DNA from 3 places in the Winogradskyella pacifica genome. Region 1 is predicted to be linked to each of the others. Evidence: riboswitches for the same ligand, from Rfam matches in the RefSeq annotation. Region 1 holds a riboswitch; each other region holds the start of a gene.
The links. A riboswitch is a leader RNA that binds a small molecule or an ion and turns the genes downstream of it on or off. The one in region 1 is predicted to bind S-adenosylmethionine.
Positions count from the first base shown of each region.

Region 2: linked by a shared signal. The riboswitch ahead of DFQ09_RS11925 (trans-sulfuration enzyme family protein) and the one ahead of DFQ09_RS02045 (O-acetylhomoserine aminocarboxypropyltransferase/cysteine synthase family protein) in region 1 are both predicted to bind S-adenosylmethionine.
Region 3: linked by a shared signal. The riboswitch ahead of DFQ09_RS06745 (Na+/H+ antiporter NhaC family protein) and the one ahead of DFQ09_RS02045 (O-acetylhomoserine aminocarboxypropyltransferase/cysteine synthase family protein) in region 1 are both predicted to bind S-adenosylmethionine.

Region 1 is NZ_QREI01000001.1:470,246-477,049, reverse strand. It holds gene DFQ09_RS02060 (DUF885 domain-containing protein) at 1-1,618, opposite strand, end outside; gene DFQ09_RS02055 (alpha/beta fold hydrolase) at 1,999-3,006, opposite strand; gene DFQ09_RS02050 (OsmC family protein) at 3,016-3,468, opposite strand; gene DFQ09_RS02045 (O-acetylhomoserine aminocarboxypropyltransferase/cysteine synthase family protein) at 3,550-4,848, opposite strand; SAM riboswitch class I at 4,993-5,116, opposite strand; gene DFQ09_RS02040 (hypothetical protein) at 5,219-6,766, opposite strand.
Region 2 is NZ_QREI01000005.1:168,407-175,210, reverse strand. It holds gene metH (methionine synthase) at 1-436, opposite strand, end outside; gene DFQ09_RS11935 (four helix bundle protein) at 438-794, opposite strand; gene DFQ09_RS11930 (homocysteine S-methyltransferase family protein) at 825-1,826, opposite strand; gene DFQ09_RS11925 (trans-sulfuration enzyme family protein) at 1,826-2,992, opposite strand; SAM riboswitch class I at 3,093-3,216, opposite strand; gene DFQ09_RS11920 (HupE/UreJ family protein) at 3,353-3,943, shown strand; gene DFQ09_RS11915 (deoxycytidylate deaminase) at 4,048-4,500, shown strand; gene DFQ09_RS11910 (S41 family peptidase) at 4,502-6,109, shown strand; gene DFQ09_RS11905 (NAD(P)/FAD-dependent oxidoreductase) at 6,099-6,710, opposite strand; gene DFQ09_RS11900 (hypothetical protein) at 6,710-6,804, opposite strand, start outside.
Region 3 is NZ_QREI01000002.1:568,356-575,159, reverse strand. It holds gene DFQ09_RS06765 (NADP-dependent oxidoreductase) at 19-1,017, opposite strand; gene DFQ09_RS06760 (NAD(P)H-dependent oxidoreductase) at 1,031-1,663, opposite strand; gene DFQ09_RS06755 (NAD(P)H-binding protein) at 1,680-2,345, opposite strand; gene DFQ09_RS06750 (TetR/AcrR family transcriptional regulator) at 2,347-2,931, opposite strand; gene DFQ09_RS06745 (Na+/H+ antiporter NhaC family protein) at 3,058-4,380, opposite strand; SAM-I-IV-variant riboswitch at 4,435-4,532, opposite strand; gene DFQ09_RS06740 (NUDIX hydrolase) at 4,617-5,354, opposite strand; gene DFQ09_RS06735 (purine-cytosine permease family protein) at 5,707-6,804, shown strand, end outside.

The sequences.
Region 1 (6,804 bases):
TAAATTTTGCACCTAATTCAGTTTCTGCTTTTTGTCGTAACGCTCTTATTTTAAGTTCTCCAATTTTATAGGAAATCGCTTGTCCTGGCCAAGAAATGTAACGGTCGGTTTCGGTAGTGACTTCGTGTATGGATAAAGCTGTGTTTTCAGACATATAATCAATCATTTGCTGTCTTGTCCAACCTTTGGCATGTACACCTGTGTCTACCACTAGTCGGCACGCTCTCCACATTTCGTAAGTTAACTGACCAAATTTCTCATAAGGAGTCGTGTAAATATTCATTTCATCAACTAAATATTCTGAATATAATCCCCAGCCTTCGCCATAAGCCGATAAATATAAGTTCCTTCTAAAACGAGGAATTGTTTTGGGTAATTCATTATTCAGTGAGATTTGTAAATGATGCCCAGGAACAGCTTCGTGCGCTGTTAAAGCCGGAATTGTGTATAGGGTTCTGCTCGATAAATTATAGGTGTTTACCCAATAAAACCCAGCTGTTTCGTCGTTATAAGAATGTGAATATCGTCCTGCTGTATAATTTGGTGCAATCTCTTCTGGAACAGGAACAACTCCATAGGTGTTTCTAGGTAATGTTTTAAAGAACTTTGGTAATTCTGCATCGATGCGCTTTGCAATATCTCTGGCAAACATCATTAGTTCCTTTGCTGTTTTCGGGCGAAATTGTTCGTCAGTTCTAAGAAATTCTATGAAATCTGCAAAACTGCCCTCAAATCCTAAATCAGCAATAATCTGTTGCATTTCTGCTTTAATTCTTGCAACTTCAGTTAGTCCAATTTTGTGAATGTCATCCGCTGTATATTCATTACTCGTCGTGAAATAATTAATTCTATTTTGATAAAACGCTTCACCATTCGGAATGCTTGAAACACCCAATTCTTTTCTGGTATTTGGAAAGTAGTCATCTTCAAAAAAGTGTTTGATTTTTTTATACTGATCAATGGCGTTTTTTTGAACACTCGTTTTTGCAACTGTAATGATGGAATCTCTTAATGTTGTCGGAAAAGATTCTGGTAAATTAAGAAATGGTTTGTAAAATTGACTTGTAGTAACGTCTGAAACGATGTGCTTGTCATAGGTATCTTCATAATTATTAAAAACAGCCATTGGTTGTCCCATGCCCTCTTTTATGGCGGATCTCATGATGTCGATATTATAATCAACCCATTTTGGTAGATCATCAAGACGTTTTAAATAGTTGTTTGCCTGTTCTTTTGTGTCGAAGGTTGTGTTTCCCATTCGACTTAATTCCAAATGAAAAGCATACTCATTTGTAATTGTGTTTAAATAAGTTTTATATGTGTTTGTGTCAATTTTATCTTGTAAGACGAAGGCTAATAATTCTTTTGAAATTTTTTCGGATTCAGACAATCCCTCCTCTGAAATTTGTGCTAGTTCTTTCTTTAAACGCTCTGCGAAATCAGCTTCAGCATTATGATATTTAATGGTATTTTCAACAGATTCATTAGGTTTAAATTCATAATCTCTTTGGGCTTCATATTTTACAATAATGGCATTTAATTTATCAGAATTTGAAAGGGATTGAACGGATAATAATCCTAAACAGAGAATTATGACTAGAGTCTTGAAGTTATTCATATAAGATTTCTAAAGGTTATTTGCAGATTCATAAATTAATAAAACAGAAGGTAGGGAGCCTTTATTCTCTCTTTCAATATTAATTATGAGTCTATTAGCGTCATAAATATACGAGATAGATTGGAATTCTTATAGTCTCGTAATCGAGACCTTAATTTATGAAGAAATAATAATTTGGAAATATTTTTTGATTGGGAAGAATAGAAGGAAATTCAATGGTTTTTTTGTACTGAAATAATAGGTTTAAACTAACCATTTATTTCGATATTTTGCGAGCAAAGTCACGTTAGAGCAAATTGCTAACGTTTTAAAAATGACTAAAATAATTTATGTAAATTATTTATACAATGGAAAAATAATACTTCAAGTGGGTTTGGAATTTAAGCCACACACTTCTTACGATTTTCACAAACTTTGGCTTCCACCTTAAAAATAGGCTTCAAAAAACGTGCTAATTGATCAAATTCTATTAAAAAAGCATCATGGCCATGCACGGATTTAATTTCATGAATATGCACGTTGTCTTTCACTGCTTTTAAGTCCACATAAGTATTCCAGTTTTCATCCGCTTTAAAAAACAAATCAGAATTAATGGTGATGATATGAATATCACTTTCAATTTTTGAAGCGACTTCTAAAAAATCAGTTCTATTTCTCGTAATATCTATAGTACGCAAAATCTGATTCATCAGTTTATAAGCAGCAACCTGAAAACGATTGTCTAGAGCTGTGCCATGGTAACTCAACCAAGATTCAATGTTGTAAAGGGTATCGTTTTTCCTAGTGCGTTCAAATTTTTGAGTCAACGATTCTGGTGTACGATACAAGGTCATGGCGTGCATTCTAGCATCGACTAAAGGTTGTGACGAGTTATTCAATATCGCATCTTGAATATGGCAATTCGCAATGACCCAATCCGTGGATTTCCAGTCGGTCGCAATAGGAATCAAATGCTGAATTAAGCGTGGTTTTAGTGCTGCTAATTCCCATGCAATTCCACCACCAACAGAGCCGCCAATTACGGCAAATAAATTTTCAATTTCTAATTGCTCTATAGCTAAAGCAAACAGTTTTGCAATATCTCTTGCTGTAAAGTCTTTGTAATTTTTAATGCAGTTTTCTGCAATATTATCGTAGCCATTGCCAAGAATGTTAAACGCTAAAATCGTATAATCATTAGTGTCAATACATTTGTCGTCGCCAATAATATCATTCCACCAACCGTCTTCTCCAACTACATTTGAGTTTCCGGTAAGGGCGTGGTTGACTAAAATTATGGGTGCAGTATGTAATGCTTTACCAAAAGTTTGGTAAGACAATTTAGGGGTTATTGTCTTACCGCTTTCAGTAACATAATTAGTTAGGGTTGTGTAGTGTAAATGTGCCATGGCAAATTTTTATATAGCTGTATATTCTTTTTCTACGGAAATTTTTAAAGGTGTTTTATTCTGTAAATTATCTTTTACAGGACAACGTTCTTCAACAATCTGAAGCCATTGTGTTAAGACTTCGATACTAGCGTCAGTCTCTGGAATAAGATTGAGATTAATGGTTTTAAAGCCTGCGCGTTCTTTGGTAGATGTCCCTAGAAACCGATCAGGATTTAATTCGCCCGTCACTTCAATCTTTAAATTTTTAATTGTGAAACCTAATTCCTTTGCGACAAGATGTCCAACAACATTGGCACAACCAGCAAAGCCTGCTAAAATGTATTCTACGGGATTGGCATCTTCATCGGTGCCTCCTAAAGCTTCTGGTTCATCTACAACTAAAGTAAATTGTCTTGTTTTTCCTATAAATTGGGTTGCAGAAGCACTGTCTCCTACAACGGAGAATTTTAAATCACTCATGTTTTTGTCTTTTTAGTATTGAATATTATAAAACAGATGCCTTTATAATAAAAAACATCCGTTCTACGTCACAACTTAAATTTAATTTTGAAGGGCTTTTTTCTGTTTAACAACAGCAAAAGCCTCTTTTAAATCGTCTTTTAAATCTTCTATATTTTCAATACCTACAGACAAACGAATTAAATCTTTAGTAACACCTGTGGTTTCTTGCGCGTCATCACTTAATTGTTGATGCGTTGTACTTGCAGGATGAATGATAAGCGATTTTGTGTCTCCAATATTGGCTAACAATGAGAATAATTTGGTCGTATCAGCAATGGTTTTTGCAGCTTCGTAACCACCATCCACTCCAAAAGTGACGACGCCACTTTGGCCTTTTGGTAAATACTTTTTAGCTAACGCATTATACTTGCTAGATTTTAATCCTGGGTAATTCACCCATTTAACTTCAGGTTGAGATTCTAACCATGTGGCTAATTCAAGGGCATTTTTACTATGTTTTAGAATACGTAATTCTAAAGTTTCTAAACCTTGAATAATTTGAAACGCGTTAAACGGACTCAGCGCTCCACCATAATCTCGTAAACCTTCAATTCTAATTTTTGCTATAAATGCTGCTGCTCCTATGGCTTCGCTATAGACTAAACCATGGTAACCTGCAGAAGGTTCTGTGAACTCTGGAAATTTTCCGTTAGTCCAGTCAAAAGTACCAGCATCGATAATGATGCCTCCTAATGAAGTTCCATTTCCGGTGATATATTTAGTTAACGAATGAATAACGATGTTTGCACCGTATTCTATCGGATTTAATAAATAAGGTGTGGCTACTGTATTATCTACAATTAAGGGCACTTTGTGCGCTTTAGCTCCTTTTGAAATCGCTTCAAGATCTAAAACATCTAATTTCGGATTCCCTAAAGATTCTACAAAAAAGGCTCTGGTGTTTTCTTGTGCTGCTTTTTCAAATTCTTCCGGGTTAGACCCATCAACAAATGTCGTCGTAATGCCGTGTCTTGGTAAGGTAACGCTCAATAAATTGTAGGTGCCTCCATACAAACTGCTCGATGCAACAATATGGTCTCCTGCTCTTAAAAGTGTTAGTAAGGTTGTTGCAATTGCTGAGGTTCCAGAAGCTGTTGCAACCGCTGCAATTCCACCTTCTAGTGCTGCTAATCGCTGCTCTAAAATATCGTTTGTTGGATTGTTTAAACGTGTGTAAATGTACCCGGGAACAGAAAGATTAAATCGTCCAGCGGCTTCATCTGAATCTTTAAAAACATACGATGATGTTTGGTAAATAGGAACAGCTCTTGTTCCTGAAGTTAGATTGGTGTCGTGACCTGCGTGCAACGCTTGTGTTGCGAATTTTTGTGTACTCATTTTTCTAAGTTTTTGAGTTAATAAATGATTAAACCAAAAGCCAAATAAGCCTCTTTTGTTCCTTGAGCGTAGTCGAAGGAAGAAGCGTACTTAATAGAAAAATATTAAAAAGAAAATGCTAATTACAGATGAGTAATTAGTCTTGAGTTATCTATCCAATTTTTCGATTAATGAATCAAATAATTAAGTAGAATTTAGCACCTTCTTAGTAAATCTAAGGGTTGCTAAGGCTTCATAGGGTCATTCCCTCCGCCTTTCTTGATAACATTTCAGTAAGTGTTTGAACTTTGTGAGCACAAATATTGCAATACAAAAACTACAAATCCAAATAATTTGTCAATTTTATGAGTTTTTTGTGAAATTCGTAGAATTATGAACTTTTCTTTGCTAAATACTTAGTTTGAATAATTTCGCTCACAGGTTTGTTCTGAATTTTACTCTCTAGCCAAGAAATAATATCGAGATATAAAAACGCACGTCGTTCGTACGGATGATCTTCAAAAGTCTTCAGCGTTTTGTGTAATTCTATGAACGCATTTTTAAGATCGTGTGGATAAATATCCTGAAGTCCTCTAATGAATTTTATCATCTCTTTTTGTACCTCATGCAGGTCATTCATCTTAATTAAAAACTTGTACGTGCTTCGTAAAAGAGTTTCTAAATGATAATCTAAACCAGCTTCATAATGGGCTACAAGATTTAAAACTCTTGAGAAACAGAGTAAATCTTCACGCATCGAAAGTGTTTTGTTAGAGATGATTTTATCTAAATATTTTATACAAGCTTTATTGTTGCCAGCTCCAAATTGTAAACTCGCAAACTTGTAATAAAATATCATTTTGTGATGCGGATCTATTCTATTGCTAAATGGAATTAGTGCTTTTTCAATTTTAGGAATTAAATCTAAACCTTCCTCAAAACTCCCGTCAATAAAGTGTTGATTAATACTGTGGAAATTGGTGTAGAGAAAAACTAAAGTCGCCACATTTTCATCTTGTGGAAAATTAGATTTTTGAACAGTAGCTTCAAATTCTGAAAACTTTTCTAAGAATTTTTGTTTGTTGCCGATGAAAACAAGCGCTTCTAAAAGGTAGTTGTTGCCTTTTAAAAAGAATACAGGGTTCAGGTTAATCATGCTTGGGTTTTGATAAAATAAATCCACCCATTTTGAAGCGTATTTGTAACAATTTAAAAAATCTTGAAGCAAAAAGCTTTGCCATAAATTAGCTTTATAAAGCCATAATTTTTCTCTAAATCCTAATTTTTCAATGTCAACTTTTGGAACATGATTATTAAAATAATCAATAACCATGTTGGCTTCTTTTTCATTTCTTATATAGCCTGTTTTTAGAATAGTACTATAAAGTTGAAGTGATAAATTGGAGAGTTTACTGGCAATAACATTAAGAGAACTCAGTTCCTTGGCTTGTACAGCCAATTCATCTGCTCTGGTGCTAATGCTTCGTGTAATATATTGTGACTCAATTACTTTTTCGAGCTCAACAATCTCGAAAGCTGAATTTTTTTCTTCGTTAATAATCGCCAACTCTTTGGCTTTATCTAAAATTTTTAAGCTTTGCTTATATAGGCCTTTATGATACAAAATGGAAGCAAAATCGAGTTGTTCTCTAATTTGTGAACGCACATTTTGATGGGATGGATTGAGCTTAAGACTAATTAAAATTTGTTTGTATAAGTGCGCCTTTACATTGGCAAGTTGTTGTTTTTTTACAATGCCACTTTTTATAATAGAAGCTTCATTGTAAGTTTTAGCTTTGTCCAAAAGATTGAATAAATTCAAGAATTTAGAATCTGAATTTACCCCAAGTCTCCCTACGTAAAGTTTAAATTGCCGTTTTTCGGATTTTGTTAAGGACTTTACAAGTGAGAATAAATTATCTTTTTGGTCTTTAGTTATCAATAGAAAATAGATTTATAAATCTGTAAATCAGTTGT
Region 2 (6,804 bases), on a different contig from region 1:
GGTGCTTAAATTGCGCTTCTCCTTCTTTTAAACTGATGGAATTAACCACACATTTACCTTGAGCAACTTGCAAGCCAGCTTCGATAATTTCCCATTTAGAACTATCAATCATTAATGGAATTCTAGAAATATCGGGCTCTGAAGCAATGAGGTTTAAGAAGGTCGTCATGGCATAAACACCATCTAACATGCCTTCGTCCATATTAACATCCAGAATTTGTGCGCCACCATCAACTTGATCTCTGGCAACTTCTAAAGCTTCATCGTATTTTTCTTCTTTTATTAAACGAAGAAATTTTCGAGAACCAGTAACGTTTGTTCGTTCACCTATATTTATGAAATTACTTTCAGGAGTTACTACGAGTGGTTCTAAACCAGAGAGCGTTAAATACTTAGGGTTGTTAGTTGTTGGTTGTTGGTTGTTGGGTGCACTCATGTTATTCTTTGGATTTGAAATAATTAATGAATCCGTTTAGTAATTTTTTACAAGATGTTACTTGTATTAAAATAGTCTCTAATTGCGCTTTAGAGATATCATTTAAATCAAAAGCTAAATAAAGTTGCGTTTCTAATTCAAACAAAGAACCTCTTGATATATATAAAAAATGAATAGTTTCTTTGTTAGATTGTCGTCCTAATCCTTCTGCAATATTTGATGGAATTGATATAGAACATCTTTTTAGCTGATTCGTTAAAGCGTATAATTCTTCTTTAGGGAATAAATCGCTCAGTAAATAAACGTTTTTCACAAGTTCCCTAGAGGATTTCCAAACATCTAATTCTGTATAATTCATTTCTTCTTTTTTAAAACTGACAACCATCAACTAAACACCAGCAACTAATTGCCTCGGTTGATACTTTTCAGCCACTTCCGCAATTGCTTTTATATGCGCAGGACTCGTGCCGCAGCAACCACCAATTATATTTATTAAGTCATCTTTAAGGTAGTCTTCAATAAATTGCTGCATTTGCTTTGGTGATTCTTCATATTCCCCAAAGGCATTTGGTAAACCTGCATTTGGATGTGCTGAGGTGAAAAATTCAGTTTCGTTAGATAAACGTTGCAAGTAGGGTTTTAACTGTTCTGCTCCCAGGGCACAATTAAAACCAACACTTAATAGTGGAATGTGTGATATGGAAGCTAAAAAAGCTTCTACTGTTTGTCCCGATAAGGTTCTGCCAGAAGCATCTGTAATGGTTCCAGAAACCATAATTGGGATATCGATATGGCGTTCTTCCTTTACTTCTTCAATTGCAAATAATGCCGCTTTAGCATTTAAAGTATCAAAAATAGTTTCCACTAAAAGTAGATCAACACCTCCATCAATAAGTGCTTCAACTTGTTGTTTGTAGGCGATGCGTAACTCATTAAATGTAATCGCTCTGTATTCTGGTCGGTTCACATCTGGTGATAAACTCGCTGTTTTGTTGGTTGGGCCAATGCTTCCCGCTACAAAACGTGGTTTTTCAGGGTTTTCTTTTGTGAATTTATCAGCGACTTGTTTGGCGATTTTTGCAGATTCAAAATTCAATTCGTACACTAGATCTTCCATGTCGTAATCTGCCATGGCAATTGTAGTTCCCGAAAAGGTGTTGGTTTCTACAATATCTGCTCCAGCTTCAAAATATTTTGCATGTATTTCTGCAATGGCAACCGGTTGTGTTAGTGATAGTAAATCATTATTGCCTTGTAATGGAGACGGGTAATCTTTAAAACGTTCTCCCCTAAAATCTTCTTCGTTGAATTTGTATTGCTGAAGCATCGTTCCCATGGCTCCATCGAGAACTAAGATGCGTTTTTCTAATTCTTTTCTAATATCTGCCATTAGTTTAAGGCTTGTTTTAAATCGTTAATAATGTCTTCAGGATGTTCTAAACCAACAGAAACTCTGATGAGTCCACCTGTTATTCCAGTTTGTAATCGAATATCTTCTGGTATTTTAGCGTGTGTTGTAGATGCAGGATGCGTTACAATGCTTCGTGTATCTCCTAAATTTGCAGATAGCGATAATAGTTGAATCGCATTAAGAAACTTACGGCCCGCTTCAATGCCACCTTTGATTTCAAAAGCTACAATGGTGCCACCTTGTGACATTTGTTTTTTTGCTAATTCGTATTGTGGATGCGATTTTAAAAAAGGATACTTTACAAAGTTCACGTTGCCATGCGATTCTAAAAAAGTAGCAACTTTTAAGGCATTGTCGCAATGTCTGTCAACCCTAACAGGTAATGTCTCTAAGCTTTTTGATAAAATCCAGGCATTAAAAGGTGATAAAGCTGGGCCCGTATTTCGAGAAAATAAATAGATTTTTTGAATTAATTCTGAACTTCCAACCGTTACACCACCTAAGACTCTGCCTTGTCCATCAATTAATTTTGTTGCAGAATGAATAACTAAATCCGCACCAAATTTAATAGGTTGTTGCAAGTAAGGTGTGGCAAAGCAATTATCGATTATGAAGATTAAACCATGTTTTTTCGCAATATCTCCTAAGCGCTGTAAGTCTAAAATATCGACAGCTGGGTTGGTTGGACTCTCAGCGTAAATTACTTTTGTATTGGGTTGAATTAGACTTTCAATGGTATCCAATTCATCGATTTTAAAATAGCTATTTGAAATATTCCACTTTGGTAAAATGTTATTAAATAGGGTTTGAGTTGATCCAAAAATACTACGACAAGACACAATATGATCGTCTGCATTTAATAAGGCGGCAAAGGTTGAAAACACAGCAGACATCCCAGATGCAAAAGCATACCCACGTTCCGCACCTTCCATTAAACAGATTTTCTCTACAAATTCTGAGGTATTAGGATTAGAATAACGACTGTAAATATTACGTTGTTTTTCGTCTGCAAATGAGGCGCGCATATCTTCGGCATCTTCAAAAACATAACTCGATGTAAGGTATAAAGGGCTAGAATGCTCTAAAAACTGCGAACGCTCTATTTGAGTACGTATCGCTTGTGTTTCAGTATGTTTTAAATTCATTTTCTAATAATTTAAGTAAATCAATAAACTTAAATACGCCACAGACGTATGTATAGAAAATGTTATAAAGAATTGTAATTACAGGTGAGTAATTATAGTTTGGTTATCTATCCAATTGCGCGATAAATGAATCGACAATAACGTAGAAGTTAGCACCTTCTTAATAAGTTTAAGGGTTGCTAAGGTTTCAAAGGGTCTAATCCCTCCACCTTTCTTGATAACATTTCAATAAGTTGCTTGAACTTTGTAAGTTACAATATTCCGAAAGAAAATAGGATTATACAAATTTTATTCACTTTATTTTAGCGAAGGCATATTGCATTTTAATTGTAACTTTGATTTTCCCTAAAAAAAAAAATTATGTTAGAAAATTTCTGGTTTAATGTACAATATGGCATGAACCATGTATTAGATATTAACGGTTATGACCATATTCTTTTTTTAATGGTATTGGCTGTGCCTTATGTTTTTAATGATTGGAAACGTGTCCTTGTTTTAGTAACGACATTTACGTTAGGACATACACTATCATTGGTTTTGGCAGCTTATGGTATTGTAAGTATAAATGGTGAATTGGTAGAGTTTTTAATACCAGTCACTATTTTAATTATGGCTATTTATAACGTGTTTACTGCGGGTAAAAAATCGAAAACAGGTAAAATTGGCTTATTGTTTTTTACAACCTTGTTTTTCGGAATCATACACGGCTTAGGTTTTGCAAGAGAGTTTAAAATGTTTTCTGGTCAATCGGAAAATAAACTAGAACTTCTTATAGAATTCGCTCTAGGAATAGAACTTGCCCAAGTTATCATTGTTTTTATTGTCTTGTTTTTAGGATTTTTATGTCAAACAGTCTTTAGGTTTTCGCGTCGCGATTGGGTTATGGTAATTTCTGCGGTTGTAATAGGCTTGGTTATTCCAATGATACTGGAGAGCAATTTTCTAAAATAAGCCAAAAAGTTTGGTAAAACTTTAACGAGAAGGTAATGGCATATAAAATACTATCCGTTTATCTTCGTTACGTACATAGTACGTTTGTATAACACTAATTATTAATGTCAAAGGCAAAACAATTACGCTACGATAAAGCTTATTTAAGAATTGCGAAAGAATGGGGGAAATTGTCTCATTGTAAACGTAAACAAGTAGGTGCACTTATTGTTAAAGATAGAATGATCATTTCTGATGGTTATAATGGTACACCAACAGGCTTTGAGAATTATTGCGAAGATGATGAAGGTTATACCAAGTGGTACGTTTTACATGCTGAGGCAAACGCCATTTTAAAGGTTGCCTCATCAACACAGTCATGTAGAGGTGCAACGTTATACATTACGCTTTCACCTTGTAAAGAATGCAGTAAGTTAATCCATCAAGCAGGTATTGTCCGAGTCGTTTACCAACAAGATTATAAGGACTGCTCAGGAATTGATTTTCTAAAAAAAGCAGGAATTGAATTAGAACTTATAGAAGATTTAAATGCAGATTCCCCTTCAGACGGGAAATAGTATGGCAACAAAAAATAAATACATACCACTTATTATTGGTGTTGCAATAGCAGCAGGCGTTATTATAGGTGGGAAATTGAATTTTTCTGACACCTCAGATAATCTCTTCACCACAAATAGCAAAAAGGATAAACTCAATCGGTTAATAGATTATATCGATTACGAGTATGTAGAAGAGGTTAATACAGATAGCATAGTAGATGTTACTGTCAATGGTATTTTACACAATTTAGATCCGCATTCAACGTACATTCCTAAAGAAGATTTAGAACGAATTACCGAAAACATGAAAGGTGATTTTGTTGGTATTGGTATTAATTTTTATGCTTATAATGATAGCATTGCGGTAATTAGACCTACGGAATATGGTCCGAGTGAGCGTGCTGGTATTATGAGTGGTGACCGCATTCTTTTTGCGGATGGAGACACACTTTATGGCTCTAATATCTCGACTGAATTTATAGGTCAGAAACTAAAAGGAGATGAGAATACGAATGTGAAACTTACGGTTTATAGAAAGGGTGAAGATGAATTATTAGAGTTTGATATTAAGCGAAAAGCCATACCTATAAAAAGTATTGATGCAGCCTATATGCTTACCGATGATTTGGGATATATAAAAATGAACCGCTTTGCCGAGTCTACCTTCAAAGAATTTAAATTGGCGTTAATTGAATTAAAAGAACTTGGTGCTACTAAATTAGCCTTGGATCTTCGCGATAACCCAGGTGGTTTTTTAGGTATTGCGGAGCAAATTGCAGATGAATTTTTAGAGGACGATAAGCTTATATTATTCACAAAAGATAAGCGAGGAAAGGAAGAACGTATATACGCCACCAAACGCGGAGACTTCGAAGAAGGAGAACTCTATATTCTTATCAATGAAAATTCGGCATCAGCGAGTGAAGTTATTGCAGGTGCGCTTCAAGATAATGATAAGGGTATTATAGTGGGTAGACGTTCTTACGGAAAGGGTTTAGTACAACGCGAAATGGCTTTAGGCGATGGCAGTGCTGTACGATTAACAGTGTCTAGATATTACACGCCAACGGGTCGCTCTATACAAAAGCCATATACTAATGGCGAAAGTGAAAGTTATCATAATGATTATTACAAGCGCTTAAGAACCGGGGAATTAGCAGATGAAGAAAGTATCGTTGTTGATGACTCTTTAAAATTTACCACGCCAAAAGGGAAAGTGGTTTATGGAGGGGGAGGTATCATTCCAGATGTGTTTGTGCCTGTAGATCGTTTGTTTGACAATGAAACCATCAATTACTTAAGACGTCGGGGACATTTTGGTTATTTTGTTTTTGAAGAATTAGATAAAGATCGCACCATCTATCGAGATATATCTAAGTACGATTTTATTAATAATTTTGAAGTGAGTGATGATATTGTAGTCAGTTTTCAAGATTACATTAATAAAAGAGAGCGTACTAATATCACTTTCACTGTTTATAATGCGGAAATAAAACGCTTAATAAAAGCAACATTAGCACAACAGTTATATGATGATAATGCGTTTGAAGAAATCTTAAATAAAGAAGATATTATGGTCCAAGAAGTGATTCTTTTAAGTACAGAGCATCCTGATTTTAAGCAATAACTTTATCGTGAATTTTGGTTTGCTTCCCATCATTCCAAAGTGTTAAAATATCGGTTGCCACGTGGGCGCCACTTCCACTAGCCATAGCAAATTGACTACGCCAACCGGCTAAAGTCCCAGCAACATATAGATTGTCTTCAATAAGATGGTCTGTGTTTTTTAACCAAATTCTATCTTTCTCAATAGCGGCTCTTGGATGTGGTTCTATATAGTTTTCGAGACCTTCTATGGTCATTAAGTTAGTATAGCCAACGGCAATGACAACGATCTTAGAATAATAGTTATTTTTATTTGTAGTCACTATAAAACCATCCTTATTTTTCTGTATCTCACTTACTTTTTCATTTTCAATTTGAGAAACATGCGGATAAATGGTAGCTAATTGTGATTTACCTTCCGTTAAAATATCTGAACCTAAAGTACCCGGTTGTAACCCTAAAACATTATTAAATAAAGCGGTTTGAAGGTGCGATGTTTTTTGGTGCATTATAATGCCAATCTGTTTGCCTTCTGCGAAAGGTTTGTTTTTTGCAGACCCCAAGACTAAAGCACAAGATAACCCTGCTGCTCCACCACCGATAATTAATGCATCAAAATCCATTAGCGACGTTTACTTAGTTTTTCAATCTTCTTAGAAATTCTTAAAATTTGTACTAATATAAGTGCACAAAGTGCAGCTACAATTGTAATTAAGG
Region 3 (6,804 bases), on a different contig from region 1:
CTTTTCTTTTTATATTTTTTATAATTCAACTACCATTTTCCCTTTGTTTTTACCTTCAAATAAATCGATAAAAGCACTTGGAATGTTATCAAAACCTTTAACTATGGTTTCTGAATAGGTTAGTTTGTCTTCTGCCAACCATGTTGATAATTGCTTCATAGCTTCTGGGAATTTGTCCGTATAGTTAGACACAATAAACCCTTGCATTAACGCACTGTTTTTTACTAAGAACGGTTGAACGCTCAAGCTTTTTGGTGCTTCCGTGTTATTATAAACCGAAATGGCTCCACAAACAATGATTCGTGCGAGTCTATTAATATTCACTAAAACCGCATCTGAAATTGGTCCACCTACATTATCAAAATAAATATCTACACCATTTGGTGCTGCTTCTGCAATGGCAGCTTTCATGTCTTTTGTGGTCTTATAATTGATACCAGCATCAAATCCGAATTTGCTTTTTAGCATTTCTATTTTTTCATCTGTACCAGCGATACCAATTACTCTCAGGCCTAGGATTTTTCCAATTTGTCCTACAACAGATCCAACGGCACCAGCTGCACCAGAAACGACTAATGTTTCGCCTGCTTTCGGTTTTCCAATTTCGGTTAATCCTGTGTAAGCTGTTAAACCTGTCATACCTAGAATACCCAAATAAGCAGATAATGGTGCTTTAGACGAATCAACTTTAGTTAATCCTTCCGCTTTAGAGACCTGTTTTGTTTGCCAGTTGAGCATGCCAGAAACAAAATCGCCAGCCTTAAATTTGTCGTTTTTAGATTCTAGTACTTCAGCAATTACGCCAGACTGAATTGGTTTATCAAGTTGAAATGGTGGCACATATGATTTGGCATCACTCATTCGTCCTCGTAAATAAGGATCTACAGAAACATATTTGGTTTCTAATAGTAATTCTCCTTGGTTTACTGTGTTTTCAGATTCCTCTGTTTTAAATTCGAAATCTGACATTGAAGGTTTTCCTTCAGGTCTATTTTTTAATAAAATTGTCTTTGTCATGATTCTTTGTTTTTTAGTCTATTACAGTTACTAAATCTTCCATAGGTTTTCTCACCTTAACAAGATCTACTAACCAATCTTCATTTTCTTTTCTGTAGCCAATAGGTAATAATACGGCGCTACGTAATCCTTTTTCTCTAAGTCCTAAAATTTCATCAACTGCGTCAGGATCAAAACCTTCGAGTGGCGTAGCATCAACACCTTCAAAAGCTGCAGCAGTTATCGCTTGTGAAAATGCGATATAAGCTTGCTTAGCAGCATGGTTAAAGTTTTCTTCCGCATCTTTTTGTGGATATGAGCTTAGTAGCATTTGGCGATAGTTTTCCCAACCTTCGTTTTTAAAACCACGAATCTCATTAGTTAAATCGAACATATAATTGATTCTATCTGCCGTGTACGTGTCCCAAGCTGCAAAAACGAGTAGGTGAGAGCAGTCTGTAATTACCGACTGGTTCCATGCTACAGGTTTAATCTTTTCTTTTATCTCTTGATTTTTAATCACTATAATCTCAAAAGGTTGTAAACCACTTGATGTTGGCGCCAAACGTGCTGCTTCTAAAATGCGTTGTATTTTTTCTTCTGGTACCACGTTTCCATTCATTGCTTTAGCGGCATATCTCCAATTTAATTTATCTAATAATTCCATATTTATAATTTCTTTTTTAAGCGTTGTTTCCTAATTTATTAATGTCATCTGACGTTATAATCACATCAGCATAATGGTTTGTATTTGCTAAGTATATCATAGCTTGCGCTATGGTTTCTGCATTTACTATTTTGTATTTCTTTAATTTACCGATGAATAGCGGTTGAATCACTTTAAAAATCACCAATCCTATTTTTTCTAATGGTCTAGATTCTTGTCTATCACCACCAATTAAAGATGGTCTTAGAATAAATGTTTTTTTAAGCTGCTGCTTTAAGACGTTGTGTTCCATTTCTCCTTTCGTCTTATTGTAAAACACAGTACTATTTTTATTCGCTCCCATTGCTGAGATAACCAAAAATGTAGGGATGTTATTTTCTTTTGAAAGCTTTGCAGCCGCAACCGGAATTCCGAAATCTATTTTCTTATATAGTGTTTTGTCTGGTGTCTTTTTCGCCGTGGTACCAATACAGCAATACACCTCGTCTGCTGTAAAATCATCTTTAAATTGGTTAAGCTCTAATAGATCGCCAATAAATTGTTTGACTTTATTTGGTAAACCTTCAATTTTTGAGCGTGAAAACAATTTAATGGTATCGTAACGGTCGTCTTCAATTAATTTTTGAAGTACTAAACCACCAGTTAAACCAGATGCACCTAATATGATTGCTGTTTTTTTCATACTATAGACACGTTTTTATACTGCTCCAAGCCGATTGATAAGCCTCTTCTAAATGTGCTTTATCTAAGGTAAATGATCCTCGTTTTTGAGTCATCATTAAAAATGATAAAGGGTTGATAGCGTAAGCATATAATATATAATCTGAAAGCGGTTTTATAACCCCTTCTTTTTTACCACGTTCCCAAAGATCGAGTAGTGGTTGTAAGTGCTTAATGCCTTCTTGTCTACTTTCCTCATCTATCATTGGAGTATTATCACACTGTGCTAAAAACATGGCATGCTCACATTCGTTGAGTTTAAAGTCTGCGATGCGTTTCCATATCATTTCAAAGCCTTCTTCAATTGGCATGTTAGGATCAAAATCGGCAAATGCATAATTGGTGTATTCCGCCTTAACATCTATATACGTTTGATTAACTAAGTCTTGTTTATTTTCAAAATATAAATAAATGGTTGCTGGTGACACATTAGCCATTTTAGCAATCTTACTCATAGGAGTCGCATGAAACCCGTTGTTGTTAACCAACTCTATGGTTGCCTTAACGAGTGCATTACGTTTATCTATACTTTTTTGAAGTTTTGCCATTGTGTTTAAATTCTGATACAAATATACGGCAAAAATGAACGTTCATTCTTTTTTTAACAAAGGTTTATGTTTAACCACTAAACAAGCACCAAAATATTCTAATAAGATGAGTGAGATCTGTTTAACCTAATCCGTTTTAGAGTTTACGTTAATTTTAGAATTGCTTCTGAATCCAATAAATAGAGTAGTAGACAATAATAGTAACACTAAATACCATGTATTAGATACCAAATCCACATACGTAATATTACCCTTCGCGAAACTCAATATCATTAACACTTGCGCGCCATATGGTAAAAGTCCTTGTGTAATACAGGCAAACACATCTAAGATTGACGCCGTTTGTTTATTATCCAGGCCATATTCATCATTAATAGATTTAGCTATAGATCCTGAAATTATAATAGAAACCGTATTATTAGCGATAGCTGTGTTGATGGTAGAAACTAAAGCTGCAATGCCAAATTGCGCTGTTTTCTGATTTCTAATCAATGTTTTAATTTTGACTAAAATAAATTCGATGCCTCCATTGAAAGCTACCAAAGCAGCTAAACCACCTGTTAATAAAGATAGCAGGAAAATTTCTGTCATGTTGGTAAAACCTGTATAGCTGATTCTTGTAAATTCAATAATTGAAAAATCCCCATAAAACACTCCTAGAATTCCCGCTGAAATCACACCCAACATCAAGGTTGTAAAAACGTTAATACCTATTATAGATAAAACAATCACAATAACATAAGGAGCAATCTTTAATATGGAATACGAATAGGCGACGGTTTCTGTACCATCCGTTTGCAGACTTAAGCCTTGATAAATAAGAATTCCAATAGTTACAAGCGCTGCAGGTAAGGCAATCTTAATGTTGGCTTTAAATTTATCGCTCATTTTACAGTCTAAAGATTGGGTAGCTGCAATGGTAGTATCCGATATTACCGATAAATTATCACCAAACATAGAACCACCTAATAAGGCTCCGCATAAAATCCCCAAAGAGAAATCACCAGTGTCCGCAAATCCAATCACTATAGGTGCCAAAGCTACAATAGCACCAACTGAGGTTCCCGTTGAAACGGATAAAAAAGCAGCGATGATAAAGACACCAAAATAAATGTATTGGCTATTAATGAGGTCTAATCCTAAATGAACAATCGTATCTACACTTCCCGTGGCTTTTGTGACGGCCGCAAATGCACCAGCCAGTAAATAAATTAAGCACATGGTGAGTATTTTCGGATCTCCACAGCCTTCTAAAAGTGTGCTAATTTTAGAATTGATGGACTGCTTAAACATGAGAAATGCCACTAGGATTCCTGCAATAACCGCAATAGGAGCAGGTAAGGCATAAAAGTCATTTTGAATAATTCCAACACTTAAAAACGTAATGATGAATACAAAAAATGGAAATAAGGCTTTAAAACTTGGGGTAATTGGTTTTATTGACGACATGAATCTGTTTTTTCAGAATCAAAAAAAGTAGACAACAAGTAAATACGTGGGAACTAGTGTAACGTTTTTTCCAAAGTATTTGGCTTATCATATTTAGCACCTTGCTCGTTACTGCAGGTTGCTATCTCTTTTTGAGATTCTTGATAATTAAGTGGGCAAAACTAAAGGGTTTTTAAATACTAAAACTTAAAATTGTGTTATTTTTTTAAACTAAACTTTAAAGTGCGTTTTTCGAATTAAATATTAATCAAGTAATTTTTATGATACATCTTTTTATAAATATCTTTACTAAACATGTATAACTGTGCTGGTTTTTTAGACACACCAACTTGTTTTTCATCTAAAGGAATGATGTACTTTTTATTAATCAGTTTTCGTCTGAAGTTACGGTTGTCAATCTCTATTCCTAAAATGGATTCGTAAAGATCTTGCACGTCGTTGATTGTGAATTTATCTGGAAGTAATTCGAATATAATAGGTTCAGCTAAGCATTTTGTTTTTAAATCTTCATGCGCTTCTTCAATAATCTGTTGATGATCGAATCCTAATTCTGGTAATTCTCTAAGCGGAAACCACTTGGCCTCATACTTATTATTATCAACATCAACATCTTCTGTTTTTAACAAGAAGTAATACGCTATGGTAATCGTTCTAAGGTTAAATTCTTGATTTTGAACCCAGATAAGATCTTTTTCATTTGATAAACGATCTGGATTTCCAAAGGCCTTAAACTGTTTTTTATACTGATTGGTCAAACCTGTTAGCTCCTTCAATACACGAGTTGCTGATTCATCTAAGGTTTCATCGTCATACACATGATATCCTGTAAGTACATAATCATCAACCAAGACATCCTTAGTCCTTTCAGATTCTAAATACCGTTTTATAAGTAGCACATTTAATGATTTGGTATTGGTATCGTATCCAAAAACCACGCAATCTACAGATAAATTAAGAATTTTATTAGGCGCCATAATATCAAATTATGTGATAAATGTAAATAATTATACCGAATAAACGTCATAATTACATTAATTATTAATTTATTGAATTCCTTATAAACAAAGCTTTTAAGTATCAATATACCATAGTATCAAGATAATATGATATATTTTTATATTTCAAATTAACAGTTATTCAAATATTATTTTATACATTTGACTAATAAACGTAAAAATGACGTTTATAAATATAACAGGATTAGAATTGTTAATACACAGAATTACAATTGCGTAATTCTTTATTCAGAACATAACCTAACGAGAAATACAATGGCATGTACGTCAGAATAAAATATTTAACAAGACTAATTTTAATTTATAAAACATGAGCGCAACCAATGATTTTCAGCAATTTGAAAGCTTAGAGGACGAACAATTACCAATTGCGAAACATAAATTACACAATTGGACGCATTTTGCTGGTATTTATGCCGCCGAGCATGTTGCTGCAACGGAGTTTGTTATTGGTGCTACTTTTGTCGCGCTAGGAGCTACAACAAAAGATATTCTATTAGGGTTATTAATTGGTAATATCTTGGCTGTTTTAAGTTGGACGTTCATTACATCGCCTATTGCTGTAGATACGCGATTAAGCTTGTACACCTATCTTAATAAAATTGCAGGAGATTCAATGACCAAACTTTATAATTGGGCTAATGTCATTATTTTTACAGTGATTTCTGCAGCAATGATTACAGTATCTGCAACAGCTGTTAGGTTTGCGTTCAATATTCCACCACAATTAAACTGGTATCCCACCAATTCTTGGTTTGTACTCATCGTCTTAATTGTAGGATCAGTCGTTGTATCTATAGCTATTTATGGTTTTAAAGCCGTTTCTGAATTTGCTGGTATTTGTGCTCCTTGGTTATTTGTGATGTTTACGTGTGGTGCTTTTGTGCTGTTACCAGCCTTATCTTTAGAAGTATTAGGTAAGCCATTACCAAATGGATGGGCCGATTTTATAAGCTTAGGTGACCAATCTATCTGGACAGGAGTGAACAGTGATGGAGAAGCGGGTATCGGTTTAACAGAAGTCATTGGTTTTGCTTGGGCTGCAAATACCATTACGCATTTTGGACTTATAGATATGGCCTTATTCCGATTTTCTAAAAAGAAAATATACGGATTAACAACGAGTACAGGCATGATGTTTGGCCATTATGTCGCTTGGATTTCTGCCGGAATTATGGGCGCTGGTGCAGCTGTTATCATCGGGAAATCTATAGTAGAATTAGATCCTGGTGATGTCGCTTATTACGCCTTAGGATGGTCAGGCTTTGTTATTGTAATTGTAGCAGGTTGGACGACCGCAGTTGCTAATCTTTATAGAGCTGGTTTGGCAGCACAAGCGATATTTAAAAATCATTCGCGTAAAAAAACCACCATAGCAGTTGGTTTAGTTACTATGGTAGTGGCCTGT